One region of the Dechloromonas denitrificans genome, then DNA from elsewhere that is predicted to be linked to it. Evidence: riboswitches for the same ligand, from Rfam matches in the RefSeq annotation. Region 1 holds a riboswitch; each other region holds the start of a gene.
The links. A riboswitch is a leader RNA that binds a small molecule or an ion and turns the genes downstream of it on or off. The one in region 1 is predicted to bind cobalamin.
Positions count from the first base shown of each region.

Region 2: another riboswitch for cobalamin. It lies ahead of KI614_RS15600 (TonB-dependent receptor); the one in region 1 lies ahead of cbpA (modified peptide precursor CbpA).
Region 3: another riboswitch for cobalamin. It lies ahead of bluB (5,6-dimethylbenzimidazole synthase); the one in region 1 lies ahead of cbpA (modified peptide precursor CbpA).
Region 4: another riboswitch for cobalamin. It lies ahead of KI614_RS10840 (energy-coupling factor ABC transporter permease); the one in region 1 lies ahead of cbpA (modified peptide precursor CbpA).

Region 1 covers NZ_CP075187.1:428,760-434,439, reverse strand. Annotated here, with positions in the region: gene KI614_RS02120 (GNAT family N-acetyltransferase) at 1-386, opposite strand, end outside; gene cbpB (peptide-modifying radical SAM enzyme CbpB) at 449-1,822, opposite strand; gene cbpA (modified peptide precursor CbpA) at 1,819-1,986, opposite strand; cobalamin riboswitch at 2,071-2,260, opposite strand; gene ubiD (4-hydroxy-3-polyprenylbenzoate decarboxylase) at 2,292-3,767, opposite strand; gene ubiA (4-hydroxybenzoate octaprenyltransferase) at 3,764-4,648, opposite strand; gene KI614_RS02095 (methyl-accepting chemotaxis protein) at 4,874-5,680, shown strand, end outside.
Region 2 covers NZ_CP075187.1:3,300,729-3,306,408, forward strand. Annotated here, with positions in the region: gene KI614_RS15570 (GntR family transcriptional regulator) at 1-251, shown strand, start outside; gene KI614_RS15575 (sulfite exporter TauE/SafE family protein) at 253-1,053, opposite strand; gene KI614_RS15580 (EVE domain-containing protein) at 1,053-1,502, opposite strand; RNA gene ssrS (6S RNA) at 1,580-1,760, opposite strand; gene KI614_RS15590 (cell division protein ZapA) at 1,796-2,131, opposite strand; gene KI614_RS15595 (hypothetical protein) at 2,133-2,330, opposite strand; cobalamin riboswitch at 2,446-2,652, shown strand; gene KI614_RS15600 (TonB-dependent receptor) at 2,761-4,941, shown strand; gene KI614_RS15605 (FecCD family ABC transporter permease) at 4,945-5,680, shown strand, end outside.
Region 3 covers NZ_CP075187.1:127,730-133,409, forward strand. Annotated here, with positions in the region: gene KI614_RS00605 (cobalamin-binding protein) at 1-679, opposite strand, end outside; gene cobD (threonine-phosphate decarboxylase CobD) at 676-1,668, opposite strand; gene cbiB (adenosylcobinamide-phosphate synthase CbiB) at 1,661-2,575, opposite strand; gene bluB (5,6-dimethylbenzimidazole synthase) at 2,572-3,327, opposite strand; cobalamin riboswitch at 3,369-3,564, opposite strand; gene KI614_RS00625 (cobyric acid synthase) at 3,621-5,084, shown strand; gene KI614_RS00630 (response regulator) at 5,107-5,680, opposite strand, start outside.
Region 4 covers NZ_CP075187.1:2,281,767-2,287,446, forward strand. Annotated here, with positions in the region: gene KI614_RS10830 (DEAD/DEAH box helicase) at 1-1,304, shown strand, start outside; gene KI614_RS10835 (IS4 family transposase) at 1,424-2,743, shown strand; cobalamin riboswitch at 2,848-3,061, shown strand; gene KI614_RS10840 (energy-coupling factor ABC transporter permease) at 3,185-3,862, shown strand; gene KI614_RS10845 (energy-coupling factor ABC transporter substrate-binding protein) at 3,859-4,209, shown strand; gene cbiQ (cobalt ECF transporter T component CbiQ) at 4,199-4,942, shown strand; gene KI614_RS10855 (energy-coupling factor ABC transporter ATP-binding protein) at 4,942-5,680, shown strand, end outside.

The sequences.
Region 1 (5,680 bases):
GCAAGAATTTCCAGCGTCAGCTTGCAGCAGCCAAGTTGCCGAGCCTGCATTTCGGCCCATTGTAGCAGCGCCTGGCCGATGCCCTGGCCACGCAGATCAGCATGGACGACGAGATCGTGAATATTGAGCAGCGGCTTGGCAGAAAAGGTGGAAAAGCCGGTAAAGCAGTTGATCAGGCCAACCGGTTTTTTGCCCAAAAACGCCAGTGCACCGTGGAAAGTCGGCAAGTTTTTCAGTTGTTCGACCAGATGCGTCCTGGCGTAATCGGCAAGCCCCTCGCCGCCGCCCATCGGGTCACGGGCGTAGTGTTCGAGCAAGTCGATGAAGGCTAGAGCATGCTGCGGCGAGGTCAGATCGGTCGGATAAATGGCAAGCGGGGAAGTCATCGACAGCAGCACCAGCGAAAAAGGGAGAGTACGCCATCTTAAAGCGCCCTCCCCCTTCGGACTCAACTCAGCGCAAAAACGGTTTCCGTCCCCTCGTCCCAGCCGTCCCACAGATAGTCATCGGCCTTGCCGTCGGCGATCAGGCGCAGGGCGTAATTGACCTGCTCCTTGTAGAAATCGCAGAAGGCACCGATCTTGTCCATGCCGCCGTTCATCTCGACCGCTTCAGCCGGGCACGGCGAGCCGCAGAAGTGGCGGATCGCGCAGTCGCCGCACGGGCTGAACCGGTCGACGTCACGCGTCGTCACCTCCTTGAAGGCAGCCGAAGCTAGCGCCGCCTCGACGCCGCCGGTCAGCAGGCTGCCGCCGTTGAAGCGCGGCAGGCCGATGAACTCGCTGCACGGGTAGAGGCTGCCGTCGGCGGCCAGCGCGAAGAAGGCACGGCCGCCGCCGCAGGGCGAGATGTCGCACATCAGCCGACGCGCCGTCGGGGCCAGAATGCCGATCAGGATATTGGCGAAATTGGCCACCATCAGCTTGCGCCCGGTTTCCTGGTAGAGCTCATAGGTCCGGTCCATCGCGGCGAAGAAGGCTTTGGCCATGTCGCCGTCGGCCGGCTTGACCCCACGGGCACCGGGCAAGGTGCAGCGCAGGGTGTTGAGCATGCAGGTCGGCACTTCATAGGCATGGAACAGTTCGACCATGCGCGTCAGGTAGGGCAGGTTTTCGGTCGTGCAGGTCGTGATGACGCTCCACGAGCCGTAGCCGCGCAGCTTCTCCATCGCCCGCAGCACCTTGGCGTGCACGCTCTTGCCGCCCCAGGTCCGCCGGGTGGCGTCGGTAATGTCCGCCACCGGACCATCCAGCGACAGGCCGATGCTGACATTGCGCGAGGTCAGGAAGTCGAGCGCCTTGTCGTCGAGCAAGGTGCCGTTGGTCTGCAGACCGAAGACGAAATCGTCGGCGAAGGCATCAATGGCTTCGAAGACGGCCGGCGCGTTCATCAGCGGCTCGGCGCCGTGGAAAATGGCCCGTGGCTTGCGGTCGGGCGGCATCACCGAACGGAAGTAGTCGCGCAGCTTGCCGAGCGAGGCGAGCAGCGTCTCGACCGGCATGTGGCTGCCGCCGCTGCGCTGGGTATCGGGCAGGTAGCAGTAGGTGCAGTTGAGATTGCAGCGCTCGGTCGGGTTCAAATAAACGCCGGAAGGTTTGAGGCCGAAGCGCAAGGCATGCAGCTCCTGCGCGAACTGTTCGGCCTTGGCGCCGTAGGCGGCAAGCAGCGCCGGATCGCGGCCGGCTTCGTGGGCCCGGGTCTTGTCGACCAGCGCCCAGAAGGCGGTTTGCGGATCGGTCACCGCAGCATAGACCGGGTGGCCGATATCGACCGGCTGGAAAAGCGTGCCGCGGGCGGCACGCTCGGTGAGCACTGCGTTCATTTGGCCGCCTTCCGGTCCATCAGCACATAGTGCGACAGGCCGATACCGTCCGGATTGCAGCTCTTGCGGATGGCGATGGTCGGGGCGACAGGCTGCGCTTGCTGCGCAGTGGCCGGCTGGGTTTCAACGGCGTTGGACGCGACTTGAGAGACGATCTGGGACATTTTCCACTCCTCGGGAAGACAAAAACAAAAAGGGCCCCGGCTGACCACACGTTTTTCGCATGCGGTCAGCCGGAGCCCTTGCCTTGGCTCCAGTCAGGAATCGAATCGTCTTCTGGCTTCCGGATCAGCCGAAGCGCTGCGCCTTCCCGGCGAGGTAAGCCTCGCAAGTGGCTGGTCTGGCGACCATGCAGTCTTCGTCCCCGGTTACAGCGGCGGGCCCGCCACGGATTTGCACCGTGTTCCGTATTTCGATTCCAACAGGAGCGCGGATTCTCTCAAGGCGGTGCGCTGTGGGTCAATCCATCCTAAAGGCCTAGTTCCTGCCACATTGAATCGACTCGCTTCTTGACGCCGTCGTCCATGACAATCGGCCGCCCCCATTCGCGCGTCGTTTCACCCGGCCACTTGTTGGTGGCATCCAGGCCCATCTTGGAGCCGAGGCCGGCCACCGGCGATGCGAAGTCGAGGTAGTCGATCGGCGTGTTGTCGACCAGCGTCGTGTCGCGCGTCGCGTCCATGCGCGTCGTCATCGCCCAGATCACTTCCTTCCAGTCGCGGATGTCGATGTCGTCATCCACCACGATGATCGTCTTGGTGTACATGAACTGGCGCAGGAAGGACCAGATGCCGAACATGATGCGCTTGGCGTGGCCGGGGTAAGCCTTCTTGATGCTGACGATGGCCATCCGGTACGAGCAGCCTTCCGGCGGCAGGTAGAAATCGACGATTTCCGGGTACTGCTTCTGGAGCAGGGGCACGAACACTTCGTTCAGCGCAACGCCGAGCACGGCCGGCTCGTCGGGCGGCTTGCCGGTGTAGGTGCTGTGGTAGATCGGCTTTTTGCGCATCGTGATGCGGTCGACCGTAAAGACCGGGAATTCGGCCTGCTCATTGTAGTAACCGGTGTGGTCGCCATACGGCCCTTCGAGCGCCATTTCATCGGGATGAATCACGCCCTCCAGCACGATTTCGGCCGAGGCCGGCACCTGCAGAGCCGAGCCGATGCATTTGACCAGTTCGGTCTTGCCGCCGCGCAGCAGGCCGGCGAACTGGTATTCCGACAGCGAATCCGGCACCGGCGTTACCGCGCCAAGAATGGTCGCCGGATCGCAGCCGAGCACGACGGCGACCGGGAAAGGCTGGCCGGGATTGGCCAGCTGGTGCTCGCGAAAATCGAGTGCGCCGCCGCGATGCGCCAGCCAGCGCATGATCACCTTGTTCGGGCCGAGCACCTGCTGGCGGTAGATGCCGAGATTCTGCCGGTTCTTGTGCGGCCCCTTGGTGACGACCAGGCCCCAGGTGATCAGCGGTGCGATGTCACCCGGCCAGCAATGCTGGATCGGCAGGCGCGCCAGATCGACATCCTTGCCTTCCCAGACGATTTCCTGGCACGGCGCGGTCGACACCGTTTTCGGTGCCATATTCAAAACCTGCTTGAGGATGGGCAGCTTGTCCCAGGCATCCTTGAGGCCTTTCGGCGGCTCCGGCTCCTTCAGGTAGGCGAGCAGCTTGCCGACCTCGCGCAAGGCCTGCACCGACTCCTCGCCCATGCCGAGCGCAACGCGTTTGGGCGTGCCGAACAGGTTGGCGAGGACCGGAATGTCGTGCCGGGTCGAACCGCTGACCGGCTGCTCGAAGAGAATGGCCGGCCCCTCGGCGCGCAACACGCGGTCGCAGATCTCGGTCATTTCGAGGCGCGTATCGACGTCGACCGTGACACGCTTCAATTCACCGGTCTTTTCCAGTTGCGACATGAAGTCGCGCAAGTCGTGATATTTCATTTGAGCCAGAAATCCAGTGCAATGCCGACAAAAATCACCGCGCCGACATAGTTGTTATGCAAGAAAGCCTTGAAGCACGCCATGCGCTCGCGCCGACGAATCCAGCGGTAATGAACCGCCATGATCCCGGCAGCAATGCCCAGCGCCAGAAAGAAAACCGGGCCACAACCCCGCCCATGGCCAATCCAGCCAAGCAGCAGCAAGGTCATGCCGTAGCAGGCCATGACCGCTGCCACATCGAACCGGCCAAAAGTAATCGCCGACGTCTTGATGCCGATTTTCAGGTCATCGTCACGGTCGACCATGGCATATTCGGTATCGTAGGCGACCGCCCAGAAAACATTGGCCAGCAGCAGCCACCAGGCTTCGGCCGGCACCTGACCGAGTTGTGCGGCGTAGGCCATCGGGATGCCGAAACCAAAGGCAATCCCCAGATACGCTTGCGGAATGGCCAGGAAGCGCTTGGTAAAAGGATAGCTCGCAGCCAGGAAGACGGCCGGGATCGACAAGGCGATTACCAGCGGATTGCCGAGCATCAGGACGAGCGCAAAAGCCAGCAGGGAAAGACCGGCAAACAGGGCCATGGCTTCTCGAACCGTCACCCGCCCAGCCGTCAGGGGACGCTCCCGGGTACGCTCGACATGCTTGTCGAAATCACGGTCGGCATAATCGTTGATCACGCATCCGGCCGAACGCATCAGCACGGTGCCAAGCACGAATACCGACAGGACCGTCCAGTCAGGCCAGGCCGCCGCGGCCAGCCACAACCCCCAGAGGGTCGGCCAAAGCAACAGCAGGATGCCGATCGGCTTGTCGAGCCGCATCAGCTTTGTATAAAGATCGAGTTTTTCAATCACAAATCGAATATTTGTCACAACCATGTCGGAACATGTCCCTTGAACAAGCCGACAGTATGGCGGCGATATAGCAAAGACGCGAGTTTTCGAGGGAAAGAGATGATTCTATTAAAGTGCCGCCAAAGTGGGTAAAAGTGCAATTGCAGTTCCATTACAACTAGAACAGAATAAGCTGTCAGTAATAAGCCGACCATGGAGACTGATCGGCTGATCGGCCATAAACCCAAAAACAACCAAGGGGCTTCAACCATGAACATCAAACAAAGACTCGTCTTGCTGCTGGCTTTATCAGTCATTGCCTTGTTGGCAGTCGGCGGATTCGGACTGCGCGGCATCATCATCGAACAAGATGCGATCGAAGACATCGGTGGCAACAGAATGCCTTCAGTCATGGCTTTGCTGACCTTCAAGGAAGCCATTACCAATCTCTCGAGAAGCACCTACCAGACAATGACGCTGCACAGCGGCATCAGTGCGGAAAAAAAACGCACCGAGATGGAAGTAATCAGGCAACGGAAGCAAGATGCGAACAAGACATTGGCCGAATCAAGTAAGGCTTATGAAGCGACCTATGCCGATGCAACAGAACAAGCCTTGTGGAATGAAGCCAAACGACACTTGGGCCAATGGCTGGAGGCCGAAGGCCAGATTGTTCGTGCCGAGGAAAAACTCAGCAAGGCCACAACAGATGAAGCCTTCAATAGCCAAACCAACGAAATACGTGAATTAATTGCACAGCGTCGGACGCTGACCAAAATGCTGAACGACAGCTTGCAAAAGGTTATCGACCTCAATCTGACAGAAGGTCAGAAATCTTTCAAAATGGCTCAGCAAGCAGCCAGCGATGCCAAGCAGGCGGCAATTATCGTGATCACGCTGTCGGCGATACTGATCGTCGGGTTCGGTCTGTCCATCCTGCGTGCCATCATGCGTCCGATCGACATTGCCCGCGACACGGTGGTCGAGATTGCTGCGACCAACGACCTGACCAAACGCGTCGCATACACCGCCAGCGATGAAATCGGCAGCATGGTCAGCGCGCTCAACCGAATGCTG
Region 2 (5,680 bases), 590 kb from region 1:
CCAGCCACAACGGCTTCCTCGTCGAACAGGCCACCGCACTGCACCGCCGCCTGCGCCCTTATCGACGACTACAGTTGCGTGTCCGCAACCGGATGGCGACCTCGTTCAACGAACACCTGGCCATCGTCGAGGCGATCATCAAGGGGGACAGCGATCTGGCGGCAGCCCAACTGCGCGCCCACGTCACGGTTCAGGGCGAGCGCTTCGCCGACCTCGTCGCCACACTGCGCGACTTCAACGCCGGCAGCTAGCTCAACCGATCAGGCTGTAGAGCATCTTGCTGGCCAACAGGGCCAGAAAGCCGCCAAAAGCCCGTTTCAGTTTTTTGACCGGCAGTTTGTGAGCCAGCCGGGCACCAACCGGTGCCATCAGCATGCTCATGGTGACGATGCCGACAAAAGCCGGCAGGTAAATATAGCCCAGGGTATAGGGCGGCAAACCTGCATCGTTCCAACCGGCAACGAGATAGCCGATCGCTCCGGCAACTGCGATCGGAAAACCAAGGGCTGACGAAGTCCCGACAGCCGAGTGAATGGCAACGTTGCAGAACAGCATGAAGGGAATCGACAGAAACCCGCCGCCCGCCGCAACCAGACTGGAAATGATGCCAATCACCCCACCCACGCTGAACAAGCCGAGCGGTCCGGGCAACTGACGATGGGCATGCGGTTTGAAATCGAGCATCATCTGCGCCGAGGCGTAGTAGACGATGACGACAAAAATGATGGTCATCGGCCCGGTTGGCACCAGGCCGGCAAACAGCGATCCGCCAAAAGTCCCAAGCACCAGACCCGGAGCAAGGTTGCGCACGACATCCCAGCGGACAGCACCATGCGCATGATGAGCGCGCATGCTGGAAATCGACGTAAACACGATGGTCGCCATCGAAGTACCTAGCGCCAGGTGCATCACATGCTCGGGCGGAAAGCCTTGGGCGACGTACAACATGTACATGAAGGGAACCAGGGTCAGACCGCCACCGACACCAAACAGGCCGGCCACAAAGCCGCCAAAAATCCCCAGCAGGGGATAGGTCAACCACCAGAGTGTCATCAGTTTTCTACCAGACGCCGATTGATAAAAGCCCATTCCTCAGCGGTTACCGGTGTAATCGACAAGCGGTTGCCGCGGGCAAGAAGGCGCATGTTAGCAAGTTCCGGACAAGCCCGCAGTTCGGTCAGCGGCAAATAGCGCGTCTTTTGCACAAAGATGACATCACGCAATAACCAGCGCGGCGAATCGGCTTTGGATTTTGGGTCGAAATACGGGTTGACCGCGTCAAACTGGGTTGCATCGGGATAAGGCGCCGAAGCGATCCGGCAAACCCCGGCGATCCCTGGTTCGGCACAGCCCGAATGATAGAAAAACGCCAGATCACCGACCCGCATCGCATCGCGCATGAAGTTGCGCGCCTGATAGTTTCTGACGCCAAACCACGGAAAGGGAATATTCGGCTCGGCGGCAAGATGATCAATCGAAACCTCGTCGGGTTCCGATTTCATCAACCAGAACTGCACAGCCGCTTGATCGGGGACTGCCATCGAAAAATCACGAGAAATAGTCATCGCCAGGCCAAAAAAAGGCCCCCGCAAGTGCCGTCAGACCGGCATCCTGAACCGGGGTCCAGAATGGTCGCTTTCCAGCTGCATCAGGAACGCCTGACTGAGAGGCACTCACAACAGCAGCGGTATGGTCCGCAACCGATGCCAATTAGCATTGGTTCAAGGAATATATGGTCTTAACAAACACCGCAGGGGACGCTCGGCGGGCGGCGCCGGGGTCAACAGCAAATGACCTAGATGTCCAGTTGCTGCTGGGGCGCAAGCACGGAATCAATTCGTGCTCCCATGTGATCGATTCTACGCTTTGTCTCGGAAGTATCAACAGATTCCGCATCGCCTTCGACACCACCGGCAGCCTGACCGGCCAGCAGTTCGTGCGCGATGTTGAGCGCAGCCATGACCGCCACGCGCTCAGCAATGGTGCTTTTGGTGCGCTGGGCGATTTCGCGCATTTTGTTGTCAACCAGGTCGACCGCAGCAAGCAGCGCATCGCGCTCTTCGGCACTGCAGGCCACGCGATATTCGCGCCCCATGATTTTGACATCGAGGAAATTCGTTTCGGTGCTCATCTCAGACATCCTCGGGCAGCTTGTCGACCAGGCCTTCAAGGCGCTCTCGCGCCACCGTCATTGTCTGACGCAAGTGGAGACGCTCTGCCTCGGCAGCAGCCATCTGGTTTTTCAGCACCTCGTTCTCGGCACGCAACTGGTGCACCAGGGCAACCACCTGTTCAATCTTGGCTTCAAGCGCTTCGAGTTCGGTATTCATGGCGCGAACTATAGAGGGAAAAACGATGCGTGGTCAAGGACTAAGCCTTTATTCTCAAAGTGGTTTATACGAAATGAGCACGACTTTTATAGTGCGATGCAGCAAGCGCGCATGTAGAATGCGCACCGTGTCAGGTGCTGCGCGCGGATTCTCCAAGTGCAGTTAAACGGGAAAGCGGTGCGTCTCCGATGAGATCAATCCGCTGCTGCCCCCGCAACGGTAAGTGAGTGCGGATGTACCTCAAGGCCACTGGGTAAAACCTGGGAAGGCGGTACGTCAAGACTTGCGAGCCCGGATACCGGCCTGAAACAAATCACGGAATTGCCACGGGGTTGTGGCGCCAGCTTTATTCGGCCGACCTGTCATCCCTTGCTTTTCCTTTTCAATGCCATTCTGGTTCGCGGGGACGCCTGCCGGAAGAAGGAAGACCATGAATTTTCGATTGACCCACACTGCGGCTGTCATCAGCTCGCTTTTCGCGCATCACGCCATTGCCGAACCACTGCGCAGCGACCAGCCGACCGAACTGGAATCGGTCGTTGTTTCGGCCAGTCGTTTCATGACGCCGCTGGAAAAGGCACCGGGGCAGATCGAGATTGTCCGCCAGGATGAATTGAACAGCCGCAAAAACGACCGATTGAGCGATGTCGTCAAATACATTCCGAGCCTGACCATCCAACCCGGGCGAGGCACGACCCAATCGACCCAGGCCATGTCATTGCGCGGTATCCCGGACGAACGACGGATGCTGGTCATGGTCGACGGCGTACCGGTCAACGACGGTTACGCCGGGAGCGTCAATTTATCCGGCATGCCGACCGAAATACTCCGCCAGGCAGAAGTCATGGTCGGCCCGATGTCTTCACTCTATGGCGGGACGGCGATGAGCGGCGTGGTGAATTTCACCACCTTGATGCCGAAAGCACCGATGTTCAACGCCAGTTTTGGTTACGGCGCACCTTTTTCACGTGGGACGGCACCGGAAGACACGCGCCGGATCAGCTTGATGGGCGGCACGCTGTTCGATAATGGCCTGTCGGTCCTGATTGGCGGCAACTGGATGGCAACCGCCGGCTATCGCAATGAAAATGTCACGGCAACAAGCAGTCCTGGCGCCACCGTCAGCGGTTGGACCCAGACCAGCAGCAACAAGGGGGTCAATGCTTATCTCGTTGGCAATAAAGGAGCAACGGCCTGGGAAGAAAATGGCGAGTACATCAAACTCGAACAGCGCCTGGGCGGCCTGAATAAATGGCGCGCCGGCTGGCAGCGCCAAGCTTATGAATACTCGAACAGCACCCCGGAAAGCTATCTCAGAAACAGCAATGGCACGACAAACTGGAACGGATGTACGCCGACAACAGCCATCTGTTCGACCTGGATGGCCAGCCCGGGCGCTTATGAACGGCAGATCTACTCGCTAGGCGGCGATATCGAAACGCTGGGCGGATTGCTCAAGATCAGTGCCGCCTATATTGATGTCAGCAGCAATTATTTCATCACCCCCAGCACCAGCCGGATCAGCGACTCTCCCGCCCGCAGCGAATTGCTTGATGCTTACTGGACACGTCAGCTGGATCGCCACGGCATCACGCTGGGGAGCGCATGGCGCCACGACCGGGCAAACAACAGCGAATACACGCTGAGTAACTGGCACGATGCATCAAGCCGGGGCAATCTCTACGCCAACGTCAGTGGAGAAACCAATTCTCTCGGCCTGTATGCTCAGGATGAATGGCAACTGAGCGATCGCCTGCTCGCGCATCTCGGCTTGCGTTACGACTACTGGAAAAATTCGAACGGTCATATCGAGACCCCGGGCTGGACCAGCGGCAATATCTACAAAAACTACGCCAGCCGGACGGCTGAAGCCTGGAACCCAAAGCTGGCCCTGCGCTTTGAAGTCAATTCGGCCCTTGCCCTGCGCACGTCATACGGTTCTGCCTTCCGCGCGCCCTCCGTCTACGAGCTTTATCGTAGCGGCAAGATCGGTACGACAACCTACACGGCCAATCCGCTGCTCAAGCCAGAAACCGTCACAACGCTGGATATCGGTGCAGACTTCAAGCCCTGGCAAGGAGGCGAGCTCAAGTTCACTGCCTTCAGCAACCGGATGGATGACCTGATCTACACACAAGGCAGCGGAACGACGCGTAACCGGATCAATGCGGAAGAGGCCACCAGCCAGGGCTTCGTCGTCGGCATGACGCAAAAAATCGGCGACTCGACCCGTCTGATGGCCTCTTATACGATGACTGATTCCGAAGTACGGCGGAATAGCCAATCGCGCATCAGCCAGGGCAAGAAAATCGCTTATTTGCCACAACATCAGGCAACACTCGGCTTTGACACCAGCTTCGGCCCATGGACGCTGGGCAGCAACCTGCGCTACGCCAGCAAGCAATACTCGACTGATGACAACAGCGATTTCGCCGGTAACGTTTTCCAGTCCTACGATGCCTACACCGTCGTCGACAGCCGTATTGCCTACCGCATCGACAAGCACATCACCGCATCGCTGGCGATCGACAACCTGCTCGACCGTGAGTATTACTCGTACTATGCCGCACCCCGGCGCAACTGGTTTGCCGCGGTCAACTACGCTTACTGAACCATGCCCTCCAGCCGCCGCGCCCTGCTGATCCTCGCCTGTCTCTGCCTGCTCGTCCTGGCCAGTTTCGCACTGGCCCTGACGGTCGGCAGCTTCAAGGTTTCGATCGGTGAAGTGTGGGCGGCCCTGCTCGGGCAGGAAGGCGGCGCCGGCGATGTCGTGCTGCAGCTTCGGTTGCCGCGCGCGATTGCCGGTTTTGCCTGCGGCGGCCTGCTGGCACTGGCCGGGGCGCTGATGCAGGTATTGCTGCGCAATCCGCTGGCCGATCCTTACGTCCTGGGAATTTCCGGCGGCGCCGGTGCCGGGGCAATGTTCGCCATCATTCTCGGCTTGCCGGCCCTCGGCATTGACGGGCTGGCTTTTGCCGGTGCGCTCGGCGCCATGCTGCTGGTTTTTGGTCTGGCGCACGGCGACGGCAGCTGGACGCAGACACGCCTGCTGCTCACCGGTGTCATCGTTGCCGCCGGCTGCGGTGCGCTGGTCGCCTTGATGCTGGCCATCGCACCGGAGCACAAGCTGCGCGGCATGCTTTTCTGGCTGATGGGCGATCTCGGCCAAAGCGCTCAGTGGTGGCCGGCCCTGAGCGCACTGGGCCTGGCATTGATACTGGCCATGCCCTTCGCCCGCGAACTGAATATGCTGGCACGCGGCCAGATGCAGGCCCAGGCGCTGGGTGTCGCGGTCGACCGCTTGCGCTATGCCATTTATCTGCTCGCCTCACTGGCCACCGCAGCATCTG
Region 3 (5,680 bases), 300 kb from region 1:
GATCGGCCGCCAGTACGGCTTCGACGCTGACCGTCGGCGCCATCTGCGGTAGTTGGCCAAACACGTTTTCGCCGCCGCACAGCGTGATTGCATCGCTGATGATCTGCGGACCGCCGACGGTCATCAGCGGCGATTTCCAGATCTGGTAGAAAACGCGGATTTTCGGCTTGCCGGCATTGGCCTTGCGCAAGCCTTCCAGGCGCTTGCGGAACTGTTCAGCCGCTGCGTTGGCCGCCGTTTCGGTGCCGGCCAGCTGACCCATGCGGATCAACTGGTCGGCGACGTTTTCCATTTTGTTCGGTTGCGAGACGTAAACTGTCAGGCCGAGCGCCCGGAGTTTGTCGACCTGCGTCAGGTTGTTGCCGCTTTGCCAGGCCAGCACGAGGTCCGGCTTGAGCGCCGCCACCGCTTCGAGGTCGATGCGGGAATAGCCGCCGACGCGGGCGACTTTCTTCGCCTCCGGCGGGTAGTCGCTGTAATCGACGGTGCCGACCAGCTTGCTGCCGGCGCCTGCGGCGTAAAGACTTTCGGCCGCATGCGGCGCCAGTGTGACGATGCGCGTTGCTGCCTTCTTCAGGCGCACCTCGTAGCCGGTGTCGTCCTTGAAGACCAGATCGGCAGCACTGGCCGGATTGCTGGCGAGTGCTGCGGTCAACAGTGCGAAAAGGTGGTTTTTCATGCGGCTTTCCAGTCGTTCAGGGCGGCGGCCAGGCGCTGCCATTCCGCTTCATTGGCCGGCAGGCCGAAGCGAAGCAGCGGCTGCTGGTCGAAATGGCGGGTCAAAATGCCGCGTCGAGCGAGAAACTCGTGCAGTTCGCCGGTTTCTGCGGCGTTCAGCGTGGCAAACAAGGCCGTGCTGCTGACGTCGCCCAGCGGTGCCAGCAAGGCATGCAGGCGGGCGGCAGCGGCTTGCAGTTCGATCCGGGCATTCGCCTGCCAGGCCGTATCCGACAAGGCCAGCCGGGCGGCAACGCGCGACGGCCCGGCAACCGACCACGGGCCGATCAGTTCGGCCAGCTTGGCGAGCAGGTCGGGGGCGGCGAAAACGAAGCCGACGCGGGCGCCGGCCAGACCGAAAAACTTGCCGATCGAGCGCAGCACGATCAGGTTCGGCGCTTCCGGGGTGCCGGCCAGTGCGGTCAGGCTGTCTTCCGGCGTCGGGTCCATGAAGGCTTCATCGACAATCAGCCAGCCGCCGCGCTTTTTGAGCTGGATGGCCGCGTCGACCGCGACATCGCGCGGGTGACGGCCGGCCGTCGGATTGTTCGGATTGCACATCAGCACATACGGTGTCGCCGTGGCCAGGGCGCGCGGGAGCGTGGCGTTCTGCAGGAAGCGCAGACGATGGCCGGCGCGCTGCCAGGCGTGCGGATGTTCGGCGTACAGCGGGCTGATGCAGGCAACGACGGCGCGCGGCAATAAATGCGGCAGTAACTGGATGGCGGCTTGCGAACCGGCCACCGGCAGCAGATTGCTGTTGCCGTAGTAGGCGGCGGCGGCCGCTTCCAGGCCATCGTCGTTTTCCGGCAGGCGGAGCCAGCAATCGGCCGGCATTTCTGGCACCGGCCAGCAGTTCGGGTTGATCCCGGTCGACAGGTCGAGCCAGTCGCCGAGCGGAATGTCGTATCGGACTGCGGCTTGGCGCAGGCGTCCGCCATGCTCAAGCATGCAGGATTCCAATCATGAAAAAGACGGCCAGCCACAGCCACAGGCTGCGTTGGATCAGGGTGATCGCCCGGCCAAGATCAGCGGCCAGCGGGGCCGGCCCGGTGCCGAGCGGCGGGCGGATTTCTTCCTGGCCGTGATACATCGCCGCGCCGCCGAGCAGCACGCCGAGGCTGCCGGCACCGGCTGACATGACCGGCCCGGCGTTCGGGCTTTCCCAGCCCGGCGCCTGGGTTTTCCAGCAAGCCAGCGCATTGCGCGTCCGGCCAAGCAGGGCGTAGGTCAGCGCGGTCAGGCGGGCCGGCAGCCAGTTGAGCAGATCGTCGAAACGTGCCGCAAAGCGCCCGAACAGGTTGTAGCGTTCGGTGCGGTAGCCCCACATCGCATCCAGCGTGTTGGCCAGCCGGAAGAGCAGTGCGCCGGGCCCGCCGAGCAGGGCGAACCAGAACAGCGTGCCAAAGATCGCGTCGTTGCCGTTTTCAAGCACCGATTCGACGCCCGCCTTGGCGACGCCGGACTCGTCGAGTTGCGATGTTTCACGGGAAACCATCCAGCTGACCCGCGTCCGCGCCTCGTCCAGCCGGCCTTCGCGCAACGGCCGGGCGACGGCTTCGGCGTGTTCGGCCAGGCTTTGCGCGCCGAGGGCGAAGTAGAGCAGGGCGACATCGACGGCAAAGGGCGCGAATGGCCGCAGCCAGAATGCCAGTGCAACCCATGGTCCGACAACAAGTAGCCAGGCGAGCAGGCCGCTGGAGATGTGTCGATTGTTGAGTTTCTTTTCCAGCATCGACGCCAGATTGCCGAAGCCGACCAGCGGATGCCAGCGCCGTGGCTCGCCGAGTACACGGTCGAGCAGGACAGCGGCGAGGGCGGCCAGCGGCATGGCAAAGGCGTCGATGCTGAGGTTCATTTCGGGAAAATGCCTGGCCCTTGAATGTCGGCCTGCATTTCACGCAATGCTGCGGTCAACGGCTCGTTCTGGCCGGAATCCGTGGCTCCCCATTGCTCGAAATAGACCAGATCCTCGATCGGCAAACGCGGTAGCCAGCCGGCTTTTTCCAGTTCGGGTTTGTCGTGGAAATGGCTGACATAGCCGATGCACAGGTAGGCAATCGGCACGATATGGTGCGGAATGCCGAGCGCGTCCTGCAGTTCGGCTTCATTGAAAATGCTCACCCAGCCGACGCCCAGGCCCTCGGCACGGGCGGCCAGCCAGAGATTCTGGACGGCACAGACGCTGCTGTAGAGATCCATCGTCGGGATGTGCGTGCGACCGATGACGACCGGCCCGGTACGCGTCCGGTCGCAGGTGATGCACAGGCTGATCGGCGCTTCGAGAATGCCTTGCAGCTTGAGCTTGCTGTAGATCTCACGCTTGCCGTCCGGAAACATTCGGGCCGCTTCCTGGTTGGCCTGGTCGAAGATGGCATGGACGCGTTGCTTGACCTCGTTGGAGCGCACGAGCAGGAAGTTCCACGGCTGCATGAAACCGACCGAAGGGGCGTGGTGCGCTGCCATCAATACGCGACTCAGGACATCGTCCGGCACCGGCGTCGGCAAAAACTGACCACGCACGTCGCGGCGATTGAAAATGGCTTGATAGACGGCAGCCCGATCGGCATCGGAAAAGGCGGGTGCCATTGGTGTGGCTTGGTTTTCCATGGATTCCCCTTCTGGAAAGATGTGGACTGCCGGGCCTGACAGCCTGTGATTTGCCTCCCGGCCGGTCTTCTGACTTGGATTCAGCCTGGCGATGCGCCTTCCCGGTCGGGATTCCCGTCCAGTGGCCTGATGCATCGCCCGTCATCCTTACAGCGTTGGGCACGTGGCGGATTTGCACCGCCTTCCCGATTCTCCGTCCAGTGTTGGCTGAACGGCACCCGGAGACACTCGCCCAAACAAATGGGCGGGGCTGATGGTGCCATAATTACGGACTTTTTTCACATTTGGTCGCTATGTCCTGCTTTTCACTGATGGTCCAGGGGACCACGTCGGATGCCGGTAAATCCACGCTGGTCGCGGCTTTATGCCGGATTCTCAAGCGTCGCGGGATCAATGTCGCGCCGTTCAAGCCGCAGAACATGGCGCTCAATTCGGCCGTCACCGTCGACGGTGGCGAAATCGGTCGGGCCCAGGCGCTGCAGGCGCTGGCTTGCGGCCTGTTGCCGCATACTGATTTCAACCCGGTGCTGCTCAAGCCGACGACCGACAAGAAGTCGCAGGTGATCATTCACGGCAAAGTCGCGATGGACCTCAATGCGCGCGACTACCAGGAATACAAGCCACGGGCGATGCAGGCCGTTTTGGCCTCCTGGGGGCGGTTGACCGCGCAATACGACGCGGTGATGGTCGAAGGCGCCGGATCGCCGGCCGAAATCAACCTGCGGGCGCGCGACATTGCCAACATGGGCTTTGCCGAAGCGGTCGATTGCCCGGTGATCATCGTCGCCGACATCGATCGTGGCGGCGTCTTCGCCCATCTGGTCGGGACCTTGGAACTGCTCTCGCCGTCCGAACAGAACCGGGTCAAGGGTTTCGTGATCAACCGTTTTCGCGGCGATATTTCGCTGCTGGAATCCGGCCTGACCTGGCTTGAAGAGCGTACCGGCAAGCCGGTGCTCGGCGTATTACCCTACTTGCACGGCCTGATGCTCGACGCGGAAGATGCGATTGCCACCGCTGCGGTCGACGGTAAAAAAGCGGCCCGTTTGAAAGTGATCGCGCCAGCTTATCCGCGTGTTTCGAATCACAACGATCTCGATCCGCTGCGCCTGCACCCGGAAGTCGATTTCCAATGGATCGGCCCGGGCGAAACGCCGCCGGCCGCCGATTTGATCGTCCTGCCCGGCTCCAAGGCGGTGCGTGCCGACATCGACTGGCTGCGCCAGCAGGGTTGGGCGGCGGCGATCCAGAAACACCTGCGTTACGGCGGCAAGGTCGTCGGCCTGTGCGGCGGCTACCAGATGCTCGGCCGGATGATTCACGATCCGCTCGGGCTGGAAGGCCAGCCGGGCAGCACGCCGGGGCTGGCGGCGCTCGATCTGGAAACGACGCTGGAAACCGAGAAACAGTTGCGCAATGTCAGCGGCCATCTTGCGTTGCCGGGCAATCCGGCCATGACCGGCTACGAAATTCACCTGGGCGTGACGCGCGGCGATGCTCTGGCTCAGGTCGCGGTGCAACTGGCCGATGGCCGGACGGATGGGGCGGTTTCAGCCGACAACCAGGTCTTTGCGACGTATTGCCACGGCGTTTTCGATCATCCCGAGGCGTTGACCGCGCTACTTGCCTGGGCCGGCTTGCAGGAAAGCGGGCAGGTCGATTTTGCCGCCCGGCGCGAAGCCGATCTCGACCGCTTGGCCGATTCAGTGGAAGCGGCGCTCGACTGGCAAAAAATGGCGACTTTCCTGCCGCTTTAAGACACGTTGGCCGGACTTTGCCTCAGCCGGCCGGCTTGGGCTCTTCGTGATGAATCCGCTTGAGCGCGACCTGGCGCTGGATCTCGCGGAAATCCATTTCCCGGCCGTGCAGTGCGTAATGTTTGCGGATGCTGCCGAACACCTTTTTGGCATCCGGACTGCTCATTAGTTCTTCGGTATGGCGGTCGGCCAGCTCACGATCGCCGACCGAGAGTGCGGCACGCATCACATCGAGTCGCACTGTGGCGCTGAGTTCGGTGGCGAGCAAAGCCGGGCGAAGACCGGCAAAGCGTTTCTTGCCGCGATCCGGCGAGGCCAGCGCGAGCAGTGAAGCGTAGCTGCCCTGTTCGTTGAGGCTCAGGTTCTGCAATTCCGATTCGCGAATGCCGACCAGCACTTTTTCGGCGGTAATCAGGTCGCCGGCATCGACATAGCTGCGGGCCAGGGTCAGTTGGTCGTCGGCTGAAACGGCGCCGGGCATGGTGTCGTTGGCAATGACATCGGCCATCGCCGCCCGAGCCGCCTCGCTGTCGCCATTGAGCGTTGCCGCTTCGGCCAGCAGGCGCTTGCGGACATAGTTGCGCGGGGTTTTTTTG
Region 4 (5,680 bases), 1.6 Mb from region 1:
AGTGGATTCTCGAACGCACGCCGGAACAGCACCAGACCGCCCTCTTCTCGGCCACCATGCCTGAGCAGATTCGCCGCGTCGCCCAGAAATACCTGGTTGAACCGCGCGAAATCAAGATCAAGTCGGCCACCGCCACCGTTGCCGCCATCCGTCAGGTGTACTGGCAGGTTTCCGGCATGCACAAGCTGGACGCCCTGACCCGCATCCTCGAAGTTGAAGAAAACTTCGACGCTGCCATCATCTTCGTCCGCACCAAGACCGCCACCGTCGAACTGGCCGACAAACTCAACGCCCGTGGCTATGCCGCTGCCGCACTGAACGGCGACCTCAACCAGCAAATGCGCGAACGCGTCATCGAGCAGTTGAAGTCCGGCGCCCTGGACATCGTCATCGCGACCGACGTCGCCGCCCGCGGCATCGACGTGCCGCGCGTCAGCCACGTCGTGAACTACGACATTCCGTACGACACCGAAGCCTATGTGCACCGCATCGGCCGTACCGGCCGCGCCGGCCGTACCGGCAACGCCATCCTCTTTGTTGCACCGCGTGAAATTCGCATGCTGCGCACCATCGAGCGCGCCACCCGCCAACCGATCGCCCCGCTGACCCTGCCAAGCCGTGCCGACGTGACCAACAAGCGCGTCACCGACTTCAAGGCCAAGGTCGCCGAAGTGCTCAATGCTGAAGGCCTGGATTTCTTTGCCAACATCGTTTCGCAAGTTGCCGAAGAACAGAATGTCAGCGCCGAAGAAGTCGCCGCCGCACTGGCCATGATGGCCCAGGAAGGCAAGCCGCTGCAGATCGCCGGTGAAGACCCGCGTCCTGCCCCGGCTGCCGCCTACGACAACCGCGACAGCCGTGCCCGTCCGGGCAGCTTTGGCGAGCGTGATCGCAAGCCGCGCTTTGAGGGCAGCGATAAGCCGCGTTTCGAAGATCGTGGTGAACGCCCCCGTTTCGAAGGTAGCGAGAAGCCGCGCCGCGCCGCGCCGGCTGGCGATGTCATTCGTTACCGGATCGATGTGGGTCGGGAGCATGGCGTTCAGGTCAAGGATATCGTTGGCGCCATTGCCAATGAAGCCGGGATTGAAAGCCGCTTCATCGGTCGCATCGCGCTCTACGAAGAATCAAGCACGGTCGAACTGCCTGCCGGCATGCCGGGCGAAGCTGCCAACGCCCTGAAACGCACCCGTGTTCGTGGCGTCCCGATCAACCTGCGTCCGGACGAAGGACGCCAGGATGGCGGTGGCGAACGCAAGTTCGATGGCGACCGCAGCAAATTCAAGAAAAAGCCGGGCACCTACTAAGCACGCCCCGCTTGAATCCAAAAGCCACGGATCAAACCGTAATGCCGTTCACTTAGGTGAGCGGCATTTTTCATTTTGGGGCTTGTGGACAGTTCGCCGAATGGTTAACGTGGCGAACGATGTTGTCCAGCCAGCTCTCCATTACGACAGATGTCATGCCGACGATCGGATTCGATCGTCTGGCGGCTCATTTGCCGTATGAGTGGATTGAGCAGGCGCTCAGCGCGCATGGGGTGGCGAGTGTTCGCCGCCGTCGTTTGCCGGCGGAGCAAGTGGTCTGGCTGGTGATCGCCCTGGCGTTGTTTCGTCGCCAGTCGATGGAAGAAGTACTCAGCACCCTGGATCTGGCCTTGCCCGACACCCGAATCGAGGCGGTCTGCAAGAGTGCGATCACGCAGGCGCGGGCTCGCCTTGGCCAAGCCCCGCTGCAATGGTTGTTCGAGCAAACGGCCCAAGCCTGGTGCGCACAGGAGAAGGTCGCGAATCAGTGGAAGGGACTTTCGCTATGGGCGGTCGATGGCACCACCTTTCGGGTGCCGGACAGCCCCGAGAACCGCGAATTCTTTGGTGCCCAACGCTACGCCAGCGGCAAAGTGGCCTCCTATCCTCAGGTGCGTGCCGTCAGCCTGACGGCACTGCCCACCCATCTGGTCTCGGCCATCGAGTTTGGCCAATACGGCCAGAACGAAATGCTTTACGCCAAGGCGCTGATCGGTCGGATCGAGGACCATTCCCTGACCGTCTTCGACAAGGGCTTTGTTTCTGCGGAAATATTGTTGGGCTTGAGTGCTGCGGGCACCGAGCGGCATTACCTGATCCCCGCCAAGTCCAACACGCAATACGAAGTCCTGTCGGGAACGCCCGAGGATTGTCGGGTTCGTTTGCGTATATCTCCTCAAGCGCGCGTCAAGGCCCCTGATCTGCCCGAGGCCTGGGAGGCCCGTGCCATTCGAGTCGAGTCGGCCAATGGTCAAAGCCGGGTACTGCTGACCTCATTGTTCGATCGCCGCCGCTTCAAAGCGCAGGATCTGGCGGACTGCTATCGCCGGCGCTGGGAAATTGAAACCAGCTACCGCGAGCTCAAGCAATCGATGCTGGGCGAAGCGCTGACCTTGCGCTCGCGTTTGCCCGAAGGGGTCAATCAGGAAATCTGGGGGGCCTTAATTGCCTACAACCTGATCAGACTTGAAATCGCCAAGGCGGCCACTGAAGCGCGCGTCGCTCCGACCGATCTGAGCTTCCTGCGCGCACTGCACATCATCCAGCACGAACTGATCTGGGCGGCGGGAATGAGTCCGGGGAAACTGCCGTCCCATCTGGCGCGCCTGCGTTTGCAGTTGCAGATGGCTATCGTGGAAAAACGACGGGGGCGAAAATGCCCCCGTGTCGTCAAAGCCAGACCGGCTCGTTACGCCGTTCGTCACCTAAAAGAGCCTTAACTGAACTGCATTACGGATCAAACCGTGGCTTTTTTATTGCCTGTAAATCGCCCGCCACCCGCAGAGCGGCAAAATTGCGCTATGCAATTGCAATCAGATCAGCCTATACTCGCGCCGTTTTAGGTGCCTTGCTCCACAGTCGTGGGGCGGGTGAAACGGGAAGCCGGTGACGTTCGAGCCAACAGCTCAACCATTCCGGCGCAGCCCCCGCTGCTGTAAGCCTGACGAATTTGCCCTACGCCACTGTGTTCGCACGGGAAGGTTGGCAAACTAGATTGAAGGCGAGCCAGAAGACCGGCCTAAATCAACTGCTGTACCAATCCCCGGGGTGATGGGAAAGGTTCTGTTGATTTGCGCAGGCATTGGCCGGCGATATTTCTTCCGATCTGTACTTCTCCCCGCATTGTTGCTGTTTGCCATTTCTCGCTGTGGGAGAGAAGAATGCACATCATGGAGGGCTTTTTGCCTTTCGAGCACGCCATTGGCTGGAGCCTGGCGTCTGCACCGTTTATTGGCTGGGGCCTGCTGGCGCTTGGCAAGCGTATTCGCGACAAGCCGGAACAGCGCATGCTGATCGGGGTGGCCGCTGCCTTCGCCTTCGTGTTGTCGGCCCTGAAACTCCCCTCGCTTTCAGGCAGCAGCTCGCACCCGACAGGTACGGGACTGGGCGCGCTGCTTTTCGGCCCCGTCGCGATGGCCCCGATTGGTACGGTTGTCCTGCTGTTTCAGGCGTTGCTACTGGCCCATGGCGGTTTGACTACGCTTGGCGCCAATGTCTTTTCGATGGCAATCGTTGGCCCCTTGGTGGCCAGCATGACCTTTCGCACGATGCGCGGGCTGCATTGCTCGTTCTCTATCAGCGTATTTTGTGCTGCGGCCCTGGCCGATTTATTCACGTATCTGACCACTTCCGTCCAGCTGGCACTGGCATTCCCCGACTCAGTCAGCGGTTTTAGCGGCGCCCTGCTCAAATTTTCCAGCATCTTTGCCATTACCCAGATACCGCTGGCGATCAGCGAAGGGCTGCTCAGCGTCGTGATTTTCAACGCCCTGGCACGCTTCAATCCGCAAGAGTTGCGCGACATGGCTGTTTTGCCCGCAAAGCGGAGCGGCGCATGAAGCGACATCAGAATGCACTGCTTTTGCTGGTCGTTGTCTTGCTCGCAGCCTTGCCGCTCTGGCTGGTCAAAGCGCCGATACCGGCCGACGCAAGCCAGCCGTCAGGCATTTTCACGGGGACGGATGACAAGGCCAGAGTCTTGATCAGCCAGATATCGCCGGATTACAAGCCCTGGTTTACGCCGCTGCTGCAACCCGCCAGCAGCGAAATCGCGTCACTGCTGTTTGCTTTGCAGGCAGCACTGGGCGCCGGCTTCATCGGTTACTACCTGGGAGTCTCGCTCAGCCGCGAAAAGCAGCAGCGAATCGATCAGCAAAAATCCGTGGAGCAACCCGATGCTGATTGACCAAATGGCAGCGAACAATCGCTGGCGCCACGTCTCGCCGGCCGCAAAAAGCATTTTTTCGATTGGCGGCCTGATCGCGGTTTTTGCCGTTCGGCAGCCGTTGACCGCAGCAGGCATCACCCTGCTCCTGATCGCCACCAGCCTGCTCGGCCCCGGCGTTGGCTGGCGCTCGTATGTGCGTGTGGCCGTCCCAGCTGCGCTGTTCCTGATCCCTGGTTGCCTGTCGCTGGCGTTCTCGTTCGAAACGAACCCTGCCAGCAGCCTGCCGCATATCGTCCTGATACCTGAATCCAGCGGGCCAATCATCGCGCTCGGCAATCGTTCGCTGGGGGCATTGGCCGCACTGCTGTTCCTTGTTTCCAGCACGCCACTCAACGATTTGCTGGGTCTGCTGCAACGCCTCAAGGCTCCGCCCCTGCTGCTCGACATCATGCTGCTCTGCCACCGCATGCTGTTCGTTTTTTCCGACGCATGCCAGAGCACGCACACAGCCCAGGCCGCGCGCCTCGGTTATGCCACCCCGGGAACCTCGCTGCGCTCGCTTGGCGAACTGGCTGCCAGCCTGAGCCTGCAAATCTGGCAACGCGCCCACGATCTTCACCTTGCCGCACAGGCACGCAACAACGATGGGCCGCTGCGATTTATCGAGAAATCTTACGCCAACACCCGGCGCGACTGCCTGGTCGCCGTGCTGGCCAGCAGCCTGCTGATACTGATGGCGATCGCCTTGTGATGCCCGAACAAAACGACATCCTGCTCGAACTAGCCCAGGTCACCTATCGCTACCCGGATGGCAGCCGCGGCCTGGCGCAGTGCTCGCTGCGTATCCGGCGTGGCACACGCAACGTCCTGATCGGCGCCAATGGCGCCGGCAAGACGACCCTCTTCCAGCACGCCAACGGTTTGCTCAAACCGTCCTCCGGCGTCGTTCACTATGCCGGGAAGCCGGTCGAGTACAACCGCAGTGGCTTGCGCCACCTGCGCAGCCGGGTCGGGCTGGTATTCCAGGACCCGGACCGGCAACTATTCTCGTCCAGCGTTGCAGACGATGTTTCATTCGGCCCGCTCAACCTCGGCCTCAAGCTTGATGTCGTCGAACGGCGAGTCGCCGCCGCACTGGCCTTGGTCGACCTGACCGAGCTGGCCGACAAAGCAGTACACAACCTCAGTTTCGGCCAGAAAAAGCGGGTCTGCATTGCCGGGGTTCTGGCCATGCAGCCCGAGTTGCTGATTCTCGACGAACCCATGGCCGGCCTCGATGCTGCCATGCAGAAAGAACTCGAAAAGACACTCGACAGCCTGCAGCAAAGCGGCATCACGCTGTTGCTGGCGACGCACGACATCGATTTCGCTTACCGCTGGGCCGAACACATCCATGTGATGGCCGACGGTCGCTGCATGGCATCGCTCGCCGCAAGCGAACTCGCCAGCCAGGCAGAGATGCTGGCGGCAGCCGGCCTGCCACTCCCTG